Regions from separate parts of the Paenibacillus sp. FSL H8-0280 genome, predicted to be linked through region 4. Evidence: predicted binding sites of a transcription regulator. Region 4 holds the regulator's gene; each other region holds the start of a gene.
What was found. The regulator Rex, encoded in region 4, represses fermentation and respiration genes when NADH is low (regulators of the CRP and FNR family bind a similar motif). The targets are predictions, from matches to a motif close to TTGTGAAATATTTCACAA.

Region 1 (4,210 bases), 2.1 Mb from region 4:
ACGTAGTGCCTCATGACCCACTGTATATTTTTGCATAAAGGCTTCATCCGTTAGTCCCCGTTCGAACAACACATGCATCAATCCCAGCGCCAGTGCGCTGTCCGTGCCCGGATACAAAGGAATAAACCAGTCGCCCCATTGGGCGGTACGATTGCGATGAACGTCGATGACGACGATCTTGGCACCTTTCTTGCGGGCTTTCTCCGCCAAAACGACCTGGTGCATATTGGTACTGACGATATTGCCGCCCCACACCAGGATGAGATCCGCATGCTCCGTATCTTCCGGCACCGTTCCACGATTGGCACCCATCGTATATTTCCAGCCGGTATTTCCAGCAGAGTTACAGATCGTCTGCTCCAGTACACTCGCACCAAGCGCATTGAAGAAACGTCGATCCATGCCGTCTACGCCGAGAATGCCCATGTTACCGTAAAAGCTGTAGGGCAGGATGCTCTCCGGGCCGTAAGTCTCGGACAATGCAGTGAATTTGGTCGTAATCTCGTGAATCGCTTCATCCCAACTGATTCGTTCGAACTTCCCTTCCCCTTTGGCTCCTACACGTTTCATCGGATATTGTAGACGCTCGGGGTGATATACCCGCTCAGTCATATTCCTAACTTTATTACAGATGGCACCCTTGGTTATGGGATGATCCGGATTGCCTGCCACCTTCACAATTTTGCCGTTCTCTTTATGTAATAACAGACCACAAGTGTCCGGACAGTCGAGCGGGCACACCGCCGCAAATATACCATTCTCCTGATCGATCATCGTAAGGCTCCCCTCTATAAAAGCTATCCCTATATCATATCTTCTTTGATGTAATCGCGTAAAGAGAACAGTATGTTTTTGCTTCATATTCGCCGCTATAGCGGCTTCAAAATATTTTCAAAAAAATGTTTTTGAGTTTGATTCAACTTCAGAATTCAGGGGTAAATTAAAAATAAGGCATTAGGCTAGTGTTTCCCCACTTCCTCCTCATGCCATATCATGGACCACTCCCGAAATTCGCCATGAACAGGTTTCGTTCCCCCGAACCTTGTCATGGCGAATTTATTTTGCGTTAAACTCCGACAAGAACCACATACAAAAAAACGATCCCGCCCTGCTCCATCACAGCATATTCGCCATGAACCGAGCAAGATCAGAATCGTCTTCACTTCTGCTATAAGTGTATATATGCCCCGCTCTGTGCCCTCTATGCCTGCTTACTCAACATTACTCTAGCCTCCGTCTCCACAGCTTCGATCGACGTTGTTACCTCCGGTTTCACTTTCGGCTCAGCTTGGCGCAGGTACACCACCCAATAGGCTGCAGCTACAAACAGAGCACCACCAGTCAGATTCCCGAGCCATACCGGAATGAAATTCATCACATATTGGCCCCACGAATAATGTCCTTCGAAGATTGCCGCCGGGATGAGGAACATATTGGCCACAACGTGCTGGAATCCAATCGCGACAAACGCCATCGTTGGAAACCAAATGCCCAATACCTTGCCACTCATCGTATCCGATGCATAAGATAGCCACACGGCCAGCGCGACCAGCCAGTTACAGCCGATGCCAGAGATGAAAGCTTGCAAGAAGCCGTCATGCAGCTTGTGCCCAGCCATATCCACCACTTTAGCCAGATATACACCCTCTCCGGTCAGACCAAGCACATGTCCAAACGCGTACGCGACAAACAACGCTCCAACAAAGTTACCAATCGTCACTAAGGTTAGATTTTTCAACATATTACCTACGGATAACTTTCGAGCAATCGTCGCGAGTGGAACTGCCATCATGTTACCTGTCAGCAACTCGCCACCACCGATGAGCACCAAGATTAGTCCCACCGGGAACACTGCTGCACCAATCAGATTAACCAGACTTCCCCACTCTGCAGGAGCAGATGCAATCACCCGAATATCCAGTAGAAAACCCAGCGCAATAAAAGCCCCTGCCAGAAAACTAAGCACCAGTACAGAAAACACCGGATATTGAGCCTTCTTCATGCCTGTTTGCGCCGTATATTGTGCAACCTCAAGAGGTGTTTTTGCTGCCATATCATTCATCCTCTCCTTCATTGTTCATCATTGGATAAAACATCTGAGATTCATTAGTTATGCGTTGAATACCACATCCTAATTGTATCTCGGTCCTAAACATAACTTTGTGCAAATTATCACAATGTTGTTTAAAAAGATACTTTAAAAGTGTCTTGGAATAGTTATGACAGCAAGAGTATAGTAAAGCCTTTTGAAGCTGTAAAATCACAAAAAAGACTGACGATATACTCGCCAGTCTTCTTTTTCCTTTATAAACGTCTATAATCCGTCCGCCTTGTTTCGTAATCTTGGCAGTTATTGTACACCTCTTATTTACGGACAAGCATGACTTATCTTCGTATCGCGTTTATCATGCAATCTGTTCAACCATCTATTCTCTTCCTTACACCATTGCTGGTGCTTTTACTTCTATTGGAGGCAGTGCTTGCAGACCCGCCGTGTTCAGGAAGTTCCATGGTTTGTTGTAATGTGGCTGGAAGAAAAAGTCGATGAAGGCCAGCTCATCTACGGTCATGTTATTTTGGATGCAAACCGAGATCGTATTAATCGATTGAGTCAGATCAACCTGAGACATCACCTGTGCTCCAACGATCCGACGAGTAGCCTGCTCATATACTACTTTGAGCAACAGTTTCTCAGCCGTTGGCATGAACTCCGGACGGTAGCTGTCTTCCAGTACCACGGATTCAACAATCAGGCCTTCGTCAGCAGCAGACATCTCAGTCATCCCTGTACCCGCGATATTTTGCTCGTAAATTTTGATACCCGATGTTCCCTGCGTACCCATATACGGTGTCGTAGGACGAACCAGGTTACGGGCTACAAGTGTACCCATCCGCACCGCGTTGGTTGCCAGTGGAATGTAAGATGCTTTGCCTGTTGGGTTGTAATGAATCGCACAGCTGTCACCCGCAGCGAAGACGTCTTTTTGACTCGTTTGCATATATTTATCCACGATGATTGCGCCGTTTGGCAGCATATCCACTTGACCTTTGAGCAGTTCAGTATTTGGACGGAAACCAATGCACAGAATAACCAGATCGGTTTCAAACTCCCCTTTGGACGTGATCACTTTAGTCACTTTGCCATTTTCACCAGTAAACTTCTGTACCGTTTGACCAAGAGCCAGCTTGATGCCGCGTCCAGTCAACGTATCTTCAATCGCATCCGTGAACTCAGGATCCAGGTATTTGTTCAAAATTCGGTCCACACTGTCGATCAGGGTAACTTCCTTGCCGTTCATTTGGAAGGCTTCCACCAGTTCAACGCCGATATACCCTGCACCTACAACAGTAACACGTTTAGCATCTTTGGCTTTTTCAATAATCGTGTTGGAGTGATTGTAGTTTTTGCAAAGTAAAATGTTGTCCATCTCAATGCCTTCAAGCTTCGGAACGACAGGCCATGAACCCGTTGTCACGATCAGTTTGTCAAACGTATCTTCAAATTCTTCCCCGGTTTGCAGGTTTTTAGCCTGAAGGGTATGACCCTTGGCATCGACTGCTGTAACTTCATGAAGCATCTTGGTCTCAACACCAAGCTCTGCCAATTGATTAGGCGAAGAATAGAACAAACCATCAGGGTCTTTCACAACCCCACCTACGTAGAGCGCAATGCCACAAGATAGGAAGGAGATATTGTCATTGCGCTCATACACGGTGATGGTAGCATCCGGGTACAAATTGGCGGTATTTACGATGGCTGCGGTCCCTGCGTGTGTACATCCGATAACTGCGATTTTCATTAAAAGTTCCTCCTCGAAATATATAAATGAGTTTGAATATAAGGTTGTTATGGTTGTGAAACATTTCACTTTTTGTTCGAAATTGTGTATGTGATTTATTTCACTTTATACACTCATTATAATGTGATATTTTTCACATTGCAATAGGTTGAGCAAAAAAAATTGTCGAAGGAGGTCATTTCCCTGTATTTAAGCCTTTCTTCCCTTCAATGTATTGATTTCATTGTCCCCGGATTTGGGCGGGTTTATGCTATGTAATGGCTTCCGTGATCCCTGTATGAACGCAGTGTGGACGTATAAAGTTAGAGGCGTCTCTTGCATTCTTGTTTGACTTTCACAAAAAAATAAATGGCTTCAATTTTACAGGGTTGATCTCATGGAGCCAACTCCTACCTGTGAAGAGAAAAAGC
Region 2 (4,210 bases), 940 kb from region 4:
GTCGGTGTGCTCCAGAACAAAGCATAGTTCCGCATGAGCTTCAATGCCGAATGGTCCTCTGCGCGAGAAGCGTAAAATGTGAGAAATGATCCGCTAATGAACAATACGGACACGATGGCTAGTCCAACGATGCTCCACGATAACGGATTGGTAAACAGCGCCCAGTAATCGAGGGAAACCGTATCTCCCTGTTTCAAAATAAAGCCACCTTCAGACAGTGTCAGTGCCACTGACAATGACGCTGGAATAAGCAACCCGGTAGCTCCGTATAAAAACAAATACACGATACTTTTTTTGGAACCATAATTTTCGAAAGCATAGAACGACCCACGAATGGCAAGTAAAATGACGGCTATACTTCCCGGAACAAGCAGCGCGGAGCCATAATAATAGGCCGTGTCTGGGAAAAATCCGACGATACCAATATAGAAAAAGACAAAAAATACATTGGTGATCTCCCAGACAGGTGATAGATAACGGGAGATCAGACGATTAATCAGGTGATCCTGCTTTGTCAGGCGTGCGTAAAAGGCGAAGAAACCTGCTCCAAAATCGATGGAAGCTACAATAAGATAGCCGTACAAGAACAGCCAGAGTACCGAAATACCAATTAATTCATAACTCATCAGGCCTGATCCCCTTTCTTGGCTGATTGATCATGCTTCTCCTTCAACCATTTCTCCATCTCGAGTTCAGCAGGATTATTATTGAACAACCGTCTCAGTACGACGACACACATAACGCCTAGCAGGATGTAGAGAAGCAAGAAGACGAAAAATAAAATTCTCACACTCGGAGAAGAAGTAGCGGCCTCTTCTACCCGCATATAACCTCGGATGATCCATGGCTGCCGCCCGATCTCTGCATAGAACCAACCCATCTCAACGGCCAGAAAAGCAAGCGGTGCACTGAGTGCAACCATACGAAGCATCCACTTGTTAAACTGATTACGTTTCTTCCAGAATACAAACAGGAAGTACAGACTTGATATAGCAAGCAGAGCGAAACCAATTCCAGCCATTAGATCAAACAAGTAATGCACAAGCAGTGGTGGCTGCTCATCTGGTGGAAATTCGTTTAGCCCGGTTACCTCGGCGTTAAAGTCTCCAAAGGCAAGGAAACTGAGCAGTTTCGGCAAATGAAGAGCGCCTATAATTTCATGTTCTGCATTCAGCCATCCAAAAAAAATCAAATCCGCGCCGCTTTCCGTCTCGAAATGCCACTCGGCAGCTGCGAGCTTCTCCGGCTGATGCTCAGCCAAAAACTTGGCAGACACATCTCCAGCAAAGGAATTTAATAAACTGAATACCAGCACAACGGCCATCATGAGATTCAAGCCTTTTTTGTGGTAGGCCGACACTCCTTTTCTCAGCATCGCAAAGGCTGCTATTCCTGCTAACAGGGCAGCTCCTGTCAGATAAGCCGAGCTTAATACATGGAACACTTTGGAGAACGTCGCTGTATTCAGCATCGCTTGCACGGGGTTCACTGCCATGAATTGACCTGCTTCCATGACAAAACCTTCAGGCTGGTTCATGAATCCGTTCACTGTTGTAATAAAAACAGCAGACATGCCTGCCCCGGCGACAATCGGAATAGTCAGCAACCAGTGGATATACGGATTTTTGAACCGATCCCACGTGTACAGATAAATGCCCAGGAATATTGCTTCAAAAAAGAATGCAAATACTTCCATAAATAGTGGCAGTGCAATGACATTCCCGGCAAGTTTCATAAAATTCGGCCATACCAAGGCCAACTGTAGTGAGATCGCTGTGCCTGTCACAACACCAACCGCGACAGAAATGACAAATCCTCTGGACCACCTCTTTGCCATAAGTATGTAATGGTGATCCTTCTTTCGAATGCCGATGAACTCTGCAATAGCAATCATCAAAGGTACGCCGACACCAAGCGTTGCAAAAATCACGTGGAACCCGAGTGTCAAACCAGTCACTAGCCTGCTCCATAAAACCGTATCAATAGCCATTCTTTGTGTTGCCTCCTTTCAAACTCTGTTCAATTTAGAAACATTCAATATCAGCTTTGGCCAAGCTTAATGCGGAGTTGCGAAAAAATTCACAAAGTTAGGTACGACGATATCTTGCCACACCTTGATGCACTTATAGTACTAACCAAGCCTATTAATCAAAATTATTATATCTTTATTTTTACCTAATTCAATCAAAGACACGTCTTCTACCCTAAACGTTCAAGAAAGGATCAACTCTTTCTGACAACTTGGTGAAAAACAAAAAATACACCCAATGGAGCTATTGATTCATTGGGTGTAAACGTGTTATTGCACGGCAGATTCTCTATTTTACTTGCTCCGAACTCACCGCACCTGCCTCGCGACGTACGCTCATGATGATCAGTGATGCAGCTAATACCGTAAGGATGATTCCAAGCATCTGAAATCCTGTCACATTAAATGTATCTCCCATGACAATCCCAATTAATAACGACGATAAGATGGTCCCCAGATAGCGTGATGTATTAAAAATACCCGATGCGACTCCAATCATTTCTTTGGGTGTGCTTTTGAACAGTGCTGCTTGCATGCCGACCGCGTTTAGGCCGTTACTTATGCCAAATAAAGCTAAGGCAACAATGACTATGAAGATTGGAGAAGTTTCGTTCATAACAACGATTAATATAGATCCAAATGTCATTAAAGAAGCGGATACGATCAGAGCTGGCCGTGATCCTGATCTGTCAATCCAGCGCCCTGTGATCGGAGCAATAATGACTGAACATAACCCCAAAGCCAGCATGCTCATTCCTGTATGAACTTCGTTGAGATGACGTACCTGCTTCAAATAGGTAGGAACTCCAAAAAAAAGTGCGTAAAACAGGATGTTCACCAGCATGTATTGCACATTCACCCAAGTCATCTCGGGATATGAGGCAAACGTTCGCAGAGGGATAAAAGGCGTGGCTGCTTTTAGTTCATGTCGGATGAACATGACGAGTGCGATTAACCCGATCCCCCCTGTCAGCAGATGCCATGTTGAAATATCTCCTGTGGAATTTACTGAAAGTAAACCGATGAGTAGAGTCACCAAAGCTACCGTAAACATCAGGATACCTGGTGCGTCAATTAACGCAAGCCATTGCCGAATGGACATGTGACCAGAGATAGACGAAGATTGCTCGTCCTTCGGGATTGTTTTCCAAGCGAACCAAAAACTCGCCAAGACAAACGGAATATTAACGAAGAATATGCTGTGCCAGTCCCACCAATGAATCAATACTCCACCAATAAAAGGTCCAATTGCAGCCGCTCCAGAAAGGAATATAGCCAAGGTGGACAAGGCGGAGGCTTGTTTTTCAGTCACGTTCATTCTGACAATCGCCATTCCGACGGCCACCATCATGCTTGTGCCAATTGATTGAACAATCCGGAATACGATGAGCCACGAAAAACTGGGAGACCACGGAGCTAACATGGACGATACAAAAACAATAACAAGACCCATGAGGAATATCTTCCTGCGGCCAAACAAATCACTACACTTGCCCATGACGGGTTGAGCGACAGCACTGGCAATATAAAATGATAAAATAATCCACGAAACGGCTGTAAAATTAAGTTGATACACTTGTTGTAGCCTGGAGATTGCCACCGAAATCATGGAGGAATTCAACGGATTCAACATAATTCCGAGTCCAACAGCTAACATCAATCCTTTATTTCGAACGTTCATTGGTGCACCTCTCTCTCTTCTGCTGTTATTTTACTTGAACGTATTCATTTATTCCAACGCATTATATGTTATGATTTGATGAACTAGAAGGAATGAAGGAATGGTGCAAATGGAACTTCTTCAACTAAAATATTTCCTGACGGTGGCCCGATGCGAGCATGTTACGGAAGCTGCGGGAAAGCTGCATGTCACGCAATCCTCCCTGAGCAAAACGATACAACGATTAGAGGACGACCTGGGAGTTTCTTTATTTGATCGAATCGGAAGAAAGCTGCGACTAAACGACTTTGGAAGAACATTTCTTCAGCGAACTGAAAAAGCCTTATTTGAATTGGAACAAGGAAAACGGGAAATCGCTGACCTCTCCAACCCGGATCAGGGTACACTGCAATTGGCAGTGACTACGGCGAGCACATTGCCCGGCATACTGCGGGAATTCCGGAAAAACAAGCCAGATATTCAGTTCCATGTGCAAATGGTTTCGTTAGAAAACATGTCCA
Region 3 (4,210 bases), 190 kb from region 4:
GTTGTAACGAATGACGTGTGGCATAAGAATCGCATTGGTGCGTCCGTGTGCGGTGTGGTACTGACCGCCCCATTTGTGCGCCAAGCTGTGGTTAATGCCCAGGAATGCGTTGGCAAATGCCATACCGGCAATTGTGGAAGCATTATGCATTTTCTCACGTGCCAGTTTGTCACCTTGCAGTGCAGATTGCTCCAGGTATTGGAACACCAGTTGGATTGCTTTGATCGCAAGTCCATCTGTGTAATCATTTGCCATAACAGACACATATGCTTCAATCGCGTGAGTCAGTACGTCCATACCTGTATCGGCAACGGCTGTTCTCGGCAGGGAGTATACGAACTCCGGATCAACAATCGCTACGTCTGGTGTTAGCTCATAGTCGGCCAATGGATATTTGGTGTTGCCTTGATTTTTGTCCGTGATAACCGCGAACGATGTCACTTCAGAACCTGTACCTGATGTGGTTGGGATCGCTACAAATTTCGCTTTTACGCCGAGACGTGGATATTTGTAGATCCGTTTGCGGATATCCATGAATTTCTGTTTCAAATCGTTGAAGTCCGTGTCTGGATATTCATAGAACAACCACATGGCTTTGGCAGCATCCATCGGTGATCCACCGCCAAGTGCGATAATGCAGTCTGGTTGGAAGCGGCGCATCATTTCGGTTCCGCGGTCTACCGTTGTTGTGGATGGATCTGGCTCAACATCGGAGAACACTTCGATTGCTACCGGCATTTGGCGTTGACGCAGATAGTGTTCTACCTTTTCAACATATCCAAGTTTCACCATCATGGCATCCGTAATAATCGCCACACGTGTGATGTCAGGCATTTTGGCAAGATACTGTGTTGCCCCTTTTTCGAAGTAGACTTTGTTTGGCACTTTGAACCATTGCATATTCACGGTACGGCGAGCCACCCTTTTCACATTGATTAAGTTCACAGCGGTTACGTTGGAAGAAGTCGAGTTACGTCCGTATGATCCGCATCCCAGTGTCAATGAAGGCATGTTTGTGTTGTAGATATCCCCGATGGCACCGTGTGTGGATGGTGAGTTCACAATAATCCGTCCAGTTTGCAGACGATCTGCGAACTTGCCAATCACTTCTTCATTTGTGGAGTGGATAACCGAGGAGTGACCCATGCCGCCAAAAGCAACCACTTCTGCTGCACGTTCAATTCCCTCTGCTGCCGTTTTAACTTTGTAACAAGCCAGTACCGGGCTTAATTTCTCAGCCGACAATGGGAATTTGGTACCTACCCCTTCAATCTCGGCCACGAGAATTTTGGTGCCTGCTGGAACTTCAATACCGCACAACTTCGCAATGCTTACCGCAGATTGACCAACAATCGCCGGGTTCACCGCACATTTCTCGGCATTAATCGCACCTGCTGTCAATTTTACTGCTTCATCTTTGTTAACAAAGTAACAGCCATTCGCAATCATTTTTTTCTTCACTTGATCGAAGATCGGTTCTTCAATGATGACCGCTTGTTCGGAAGCACAGATCATACCGTTGTCGAAAGACTTCGACAGGATCAAATCCGTTACTGCCTGGTTGATATCCGCGCTTTTCTCGATAAAGCAAGGTACGTTACCCGGTCCTACGCCCAGTGCAGGTTTACCACAGCTGTACGCTGCACGTACCATGCCGGATCCGCCTGTTGCCAGAATGAGAGCCACATCATTGTGATTCATCAGTTCGTTTGTACGATCCATGGAAGGATCATCAATCCACTGAATACAATCTGCTGGTGCACCATGTTTCACAGCCGCTTCCAGCAGGATTTTGGCAGCTTCCCGGCTACAATTCTGTGCAGATGGGTGGAAACCAAAGATGATCGGGTTACGCGTCTTGATGGAGATCAGTGCTTTAAACATCGTCGTTGATGTTGGATTCGTAACTGGTGTAATCCCCATGATGATGCCGACCGGCTCCGCAATTTTCTGGAAGCTCTCATATTCGTTATCTTCAATCACACCTACGGTTTTGTCATACTTGATGCTGTGGTACACATATTCTGTTGCAAATATATTTTTGGTGATTTTATCCTCATACACTCCGCGGCCTGTTTCTTCTACGGCCATCTTAGCGAGCATCATGTGTTTATCCAGACCCGCAAGTGCCATCGCTTGCACAATCCGGTCAATCTGCTTCTGGTCCATCTTCATGAATGCGGCGTGTGCTTTATTCGCTTTGTCGATTAACGTTTGAATATACTGACCTGCTGTCGGTTCTTTTGCTGGGGCGACTTCGTTCTTTACAGCCATCTCCCTCATCCTCCTAAAGGTTCGTATTAGTTTGTCTCTCTCGTTTACATTCACATCGTAACATGACAATAAACTTAATTATGTGATTTTTTTCACAAAGTATAACAAATTTAATTTAAGTTTTGTAGTGTCCTTCATACGACCATTTTCACTTCCTATTTAAAATATAGGGCTGTAAAATTCATCCTCTCCATCAAAAGTGAATTTTATCACAATGTTTGAAATTTCGTCATTTTTGCCCCCTTTCCTTCCCCCTCAAACGGTAAGATTAGGTATATACTGAACTTAAAAATTGAACCACCGCAATTTGTACCGTCCTTCCTCCCGGCCGAGATGACCCTGATCAGGACGGCAACGGTTTGCGGCGAACCTCGGAGGCTACTGCTTATTACAGACGGTCGTCCGATGGACACAAAGGGGAGATAGACTTATGAGAGAACTAACAACTGTACTGGAAAAGCGCGGTAATACTAACTGTTTCTCGGAAGCAAATTTCAACCATCTGCTGGTTACCATGAAAGATAGAACCTATCCGGAAGGTACACATCTGTACTGGGAAGGCGACATCTCTGACAAACTTTATTATATGAAACGGGGTCGTGCCCAGATCACCAAATCCACGGATGAAGGCAAGGAACTGATCATGTACATGTATCAATCCGGTGATATGATTGGGCAGGCTGATCCCTTCTTTGGCTCTAAACACAGCTTCTCTGCGGAAGTATTAGAGGATAGTGAGATCGGTGTACTGGAGCATAAAGACCTGGAGATGTTAATCTGCCAGCATTGTGACTTTGCGATCGACTTTATGAAATGGATGGGCATCCACCACCGGTTGACACAGACCAAATTCCGGGATCTCATGTTATACGGCAAACCGGGTGCACTCTGCTCCACCCTCATTCGGTTGTCGAATTCGTATGGTGAGCCTCATGGAGAGCATGTCATTATTCACAAAAAGATTACTCACACGGATCTGTCCAATATGATTGGAGCCACTCGTGAAAGTGTCAACCGCATGTTAAGCGATCTGCGTAAGAAAGACGGGATTGAATATGACAATGGCATGATTGTCATCAAAGATCTGAAGATGCTGCAAGGAATCTGTCACTGTGAGCTTTGCCCGAACGAGATCTGTCGTATTTAATATTTGACTATGCTGATCCGATCTTGCTTATATATTTCAATAAAAAAAGCCCAGTTCTCTAAAAAGAGATTGGGCTTCTTGGTATACTTAGGATGCATTGGTTAATTCAAGCTTTACCGCATCACGTGGATTCAATTTCATGTCCAGACCATTTTCCATTAATTCTTTGTCATTCACCATAATGACCCACCGCTCATTCATACGAGGCGTGACATTCTCGACCGCAACGACAAATTTGTTATTCTCCGACATTCTTACAATTCCGCTGGACTTCAACACATCGCGAACTGTGCACTCTTGAACGTAGACGCCGGCATATTGACGATTAAGTGTTGGCATAATGTTTCCACCGCTAACCTTGAGTAACGTTGTCTGATATGCAACGCCATCCCCCCCACTGTCAGCGGCTTTCACGTAAATGATCACTTCATCTTTGGCATGAAGCTCCATGTCCCAATCTTCCTGTTCAATATCCTTGCCGTTTAATTTAACAGCCCAGCTCAGCGAAGAATCCAGAGAAACTTCACCCACGGATTGAATCCGTTTGCCATCCGCCGTAAAATCAACCAGTCCGCTATTGAGTAATGCTTTTTTGAGTGTCAAACCCTCACTAAAATCTCGCTTAATGGACTTTGTTGCATCAGGCAAAAACGTACTGCCATCTACAGCCACTGTGATCGTATTCGCTGTTTCTGTCTCTTTGACAATTGGCTGCTCAGAAGGCTGCGTCTCACTACAACCAGCCAAGATCGCCAGTAGGAGCAAACATACACCTATGTAACCGGGGAT
Region 4 (4,210 bases):
GCGTACCGTCTTTATAATACACTTGCCACACATATATTCCATTCACAACTCCGGGCATGATTCGTTTAATCTCACCGGCAGGAACTTCGGAACTAAAGCGATTGCGTATCTGCGCTTCGGACATACCATTTTGCAGTAGCTCACTGTGTACAGCGTTTGCACCCTTAGCCGGTTGATTGTTTGCGTCGAACTTAACCCAGACCATAACATCCTGGTTATCCTTGTTTTTGCCGATCAGGGTCCAGTAGATGTTGTCAGAGCCTTCTTTGTCTCCCCAGATGTACTTGCGCAATTCATCATAGGATGTAATGCCCAGTTGCTCCTGTGCTGCTTGTATAGCGAGCGCTTCTTCCTTGCGCTGGTCCTGAGTGACATAGACGTAATAACGCTGAAGTCCAAACAGAATCAGAACCAGTGCAAGCAGCGAAATCCATATCCACTTCTTTTTTTTCTTCAAAAGCCGAACTTCCTTTCCCTATGATGCTGTCCTGCAATTAACGAGCAAGCAGACCATCAAATGCCAATTGAGACTCACGCAAAATGCGTTCTTCATCCAGCGTCAGACATTCGCCATGTTTCACCACTTGTTTTCCATCCACCCATACGTGCTCAACATCTTTGGCAGAAGCCGAGTAGATTGTATGTGAGATCAGGTCTGTATGTGGATAGAAATGTGCCTGTTCAATGTCCAAGGCGATAAAGTCAGCCTTCATGCCGACCTGGAGTGCTCCGGTATTGTTCAAGAAGATGGATTTGGCACCGTATGACGTTCCGAGTAATAACGCTTCGCCTGCTGGCACTGCCGTCGGGTCACCAGATACACCTTTGTGGATCAATGCAGCCAGTCTCATTTCCTCGAACATATCCAGGTTGTTGTTGCTTGCCGGTCCGTCTGTTCCGAGTGACACGGTAACTCCTGCTTTCAGCAACGCAGGTACCCGCGCAACACCGGAAGCGAGTTTCAGGTTACTTCCCGGGTTATGGGATACAGCCACATCATGACGGGCCAGAATCTCAATCTCTTCGTCATTCAGATGCACCGCATGTGCAACCAGGGATGGACGAGAGAAAAAGCCCAGTTTTTCCAGATGTGCTACAGGACGCAGTCCATAATCAGCCACGTTCTGCTCGACTTCACGAAGCGTTTCCGACATATGTGTATGAAGAGGAAGGTTTAGGTCGTTCGCGACCTGCACAAGCTTCTCTATGTAGTCAGGAGGGCATGTATATGGTGCGTGTGGCGAGATTACGGTTGTAATGCGACCATCTGCCTGTCCATTCCACTCACGCGCAAACGCAGCCGACTCCTCCAGCTTCCGCAATTGCTCTTCTTCCGAGCACAGCCCGATTACACCACGTGCCAGTGCTGCTCTAACGCCGGATTGCTCCACAACTTTGGCAACTTGATCCATGTGATCGTACATGTCCAGGAAAGCTGTAGTTCCGCCTTTCAACATTTCAAGCACTGATAGCGAAGTTCCCCAATATACGTCTTCTGAAGTCATTTTCGCTTCCATCGGCCACATTTTTTCCTGCAACCATACTTGCAATGCAAGATCGTCTCCGTGCCCTCTGAGCAACGACATCGCTGCATGACCATGCGTATTGATCAGACCCGGCAGGAAGAACAGTCCTTTTCCATCCACTTTGGTACAATTTTTGTCTTCATCCGGCAATGTCTCACCAATATGCACAATCTTGTCATCCTCAACAACCATGTATCCTTGAACCACGTTCCATGTTGTGCCGCCTTCATTAACGGCAAATTTGCCGTTGTGAATTACCCATCTATTTGTTGTCATCTTCCTCGTCGTCCTTTCCAGTCTCCAAGTAATAGGCCAAACTAAGCAGATCCGTTGTAAAGTCAGCATGGTGAATGCGGATATGCGGCGGTGTTTTTAGAATGGTTGGTGCAAAATTAAGGATCGCTTCGATTCCGGATTCAATAAGCTGATCCGCTACATTTTGGGCTTCTGTATCCGGAACCGTGATAATACCGATGCGGATGTTTTCCGTTTTAACCGCTTCCGTCAATTCATCCATTGGTTTTACCGTCAAACTGTTGATTTGACTACCAATCTTCGGTCCATATGCATCAAATACAGCAACAATCTTCATGTTGTCTTTCAGATATGCGTTGTAGTTGGACAAGGCCTGTCCGAGGTTACCCGCGCCTACCAGAGCTACATTAATTTGCTGATCAATTTTGAGAATGTGACGAATTTTCTCGATCAAATAGGATACATCATACCCGATCCCTTTACGACCAAAATCACCGAAGTAAGCCAAGTCTTTACGAATTTGGGCCGGATTCAGATCCAGCCTCTGTCCAAGCTCTTGAGAAGAAACCGTAGCCACCTCACGCTGATGCAACTCGCTCAAATAACGCAAGTAAACAGGCAGACGTCGTACCACCGCTTCCGAAATTTTATCCGATTTCATTCTTGCTCCCCCTTACCAAGGCCACGATTAAATAATAGATGAAAAGATGAGCATTCTGTATAAACTCAAAGATAAACGTGACATTTTATACAGAATGCTCCTTGTAATTTAGGTTATAAGTTCTTACGTGCAACTGCTTTAATCGGATATGGAAATATCTAATAAAGTTTAACGCCAAACGATAGTGTCATGCAATGATATAACGAACAAAACAACCATTATTTTTGTTCATTAGCAGGTTTTTCCAACCACTCGGTGATTCGTGGAACCATCTGCTCCGTGAGCATATGCTCCATTTTGGGACCTGGTAATGAATATAAAAAGAATTTGCCATAGTACGCTTCAATCACACGTGTATCATAAACAATGACAATTCCTCTGTCCTGCGCTGTACGCACCAATCGGCCAAATCCCTGCTTGAAACGAATGACCGCTTGCGGCACGGACAGTTTCATGAACGGATTTTTCTTCTGTTCCTGAAGCAACTCACTCTTGGCTTCCACCAACGGATGATTCGGTGGCTGGAAAGGCAATCGCACAATAGCGAGACAGGTTAGCGCCTCTCCAGGGATATCTACACCCTCCCAGAAGCTGCTTGTGCCCAGAAGTACCGTAGCTTTGGCATCTTGGAACCTGCGAGTCAATTTGGAACGACTTCCACTATCAACGCCTTGCCCAAGCAACGAGATGTCGTTGCCAGACAGAGCTTCTTTCAGCGGATCATAGACCTGTCGCAACATCTTGTATGAAGTAAACAGAACCATCATGCGTCCACGCGTAGCAATTGCCGTCTCTGCGAGTGATTGCACCAGCATATTGACAAAGTGCGCATCACCCACACTTCCCTTCACACTTGGGAAATCACGCGGAATCACCAGAAGTGCCTGATCGCGATAATTGAAAGGTGATGGCAACATAGACGTTAACAGCCTATTGTTCTCGGCGGCTTCCTGCAAGCCAAGCTGTTCAATCATGAACTGGAATGACTTATCTACGGAGAGCGTAGCCGATGTAAGCACAACACTTTTCTTTTTGTCAAAAAACAAATCCTTAAGTTGTGCACTGACATCTACAGGTACGGCATACAGCTGGAGAGATTTGCTGCGGAATTGGCCGCTGGCTTCCATCCAGTACACCGTTTTGGCGTCATCCATACGCATGAAGAAACGTAAATTTTCCTTCAATGTGGTCAGATCTTTCAGCAGTCCTGTGATGTCCGTGATCAGACTATCCGATTGATAATCATCCTGATCTTCTTTCACCTCAAGCAGCAATTTGTCCCCTTTGCGAACCAAATCGCCCAGAGTCACATAGATCTGGTTCTCCAGATCCTGCAACTCCTGCCATTTTGCAGGTTTCTGAGATGCTTTCAGACGCAGTGAAAATTGCCCCGTCTCTCCCGGTGAAGCATCACTTCGTTCAGGCAACAGACCAAACAAGGCATCGCTCATACGATCCCACAGCTCCTTAACTTCAAGAGCGAGCGGGAACATCTGATCCACCATGGAGCCCCATTGCACCGAATTTTCATGCCCGGATAACTGCGACCGAAGCATAGGCAGCTGACCATTACGACTGTCTTTAAACAGGCGGGTCAGTGTATGAACCAAGGTGAAATATTTCATATGCATTCCAAGATGTTTACCAGCGACATCCTCCAGATGATGTGCCTCATCGATTACAAGACTCTCATAGGCTGGCAGCAGCTGATGCGCGGCTTTCACATCCGTAAATAATTTGGAGTGATTGGTGATTACGATATCAGACA

Region 1: a site for Rex is predicted at 2,161-2,178, ahead of MHI12_RS28060 (formate/nitrite transporter family protein). Genes of this name have one in related genera too.
Region 2: a site for Rex is predicted at 2,068-2,085, ahead of MHI12_RS15070 (cytochrome ubiquinol oxidase subunit I). Genes of this name have one in related genera too.
Region 3: a site for Rex is predicted at 2,355-2,372, ahead of adhE (bifunctional acetaldehyde-CoA/alcohol dehydrogenase). Genes of this name have one in related genera too.

Annotation. Positions count from the first base shown of each region.
Region 1 is NZ_CP150296.1:6,443,420-6,447,629, forward strand. Features, by position in the region: gene MHI12_RS28055 (molybdopterin-dependent oxidoreductase) at 1-774, opposite strand, end outside; gene MHI12_RS28060 (formate/nitrite transporter family protein) at 1,202-2,053, opposite strand; gene MHI12_RS28065 (FAD-dependent oxidoreductase) at 2,439-3,800, opposite strand.
Region 2 is NZ_CP150296.1:3,390,528-3,394,737, reverse strand. Features, by position in the region: gene MHI12_RS15075 (cytochrome d ubiquinol oxidase subunit II) at 1-626, opposite strand, end outside; gene MHI12_RS15070 (cytochrome ubiquinol oxidase subunit I) at 626-1,990, opposite strand; gene MHI12_RS15065 (MFS transporter) at 2,319-3,710, opposite strand; gene MHI12_RS15060 (LysR family transcriptional regulator) at 3,820-4,210, shown strand, end outside.
Region 3 is NZ_CP150296.1:4,519,655-4,523,864, forward strand. Features, by position in the region: gene adhE (bifunctional acetaldehyde-CoA/alcohol dehydrogenase) at 1-2,274, opposite strand, end outside; gene MHI12_RS19810 (Crp/Fnr family transcriptional regulator) at 2,705-3,421, shown strand; gene MHI12_RS19815 (hypothetical protein) at 3,509-4,210, opposite strand, start outside.
Region 4 is NZ_CP150296.1:4,331,939-4,336,148, forward strand. Features, by position in the region: gene MHI12_RS18865 (DUF5590 domain-containing protein) at 1-457, opposite strand, end outside; gene MHI12_RS18870 (amidohydrolase) at 495-1,802, opposite strand; gene MHI12_RS18875 (redox-sensing transcriptional repressor Rex) at 1,789-2,442, opposite strand; gene dinG (ATP-dependent DNA helicase DinG) at 2,661-4,210, opposite strand, start outside.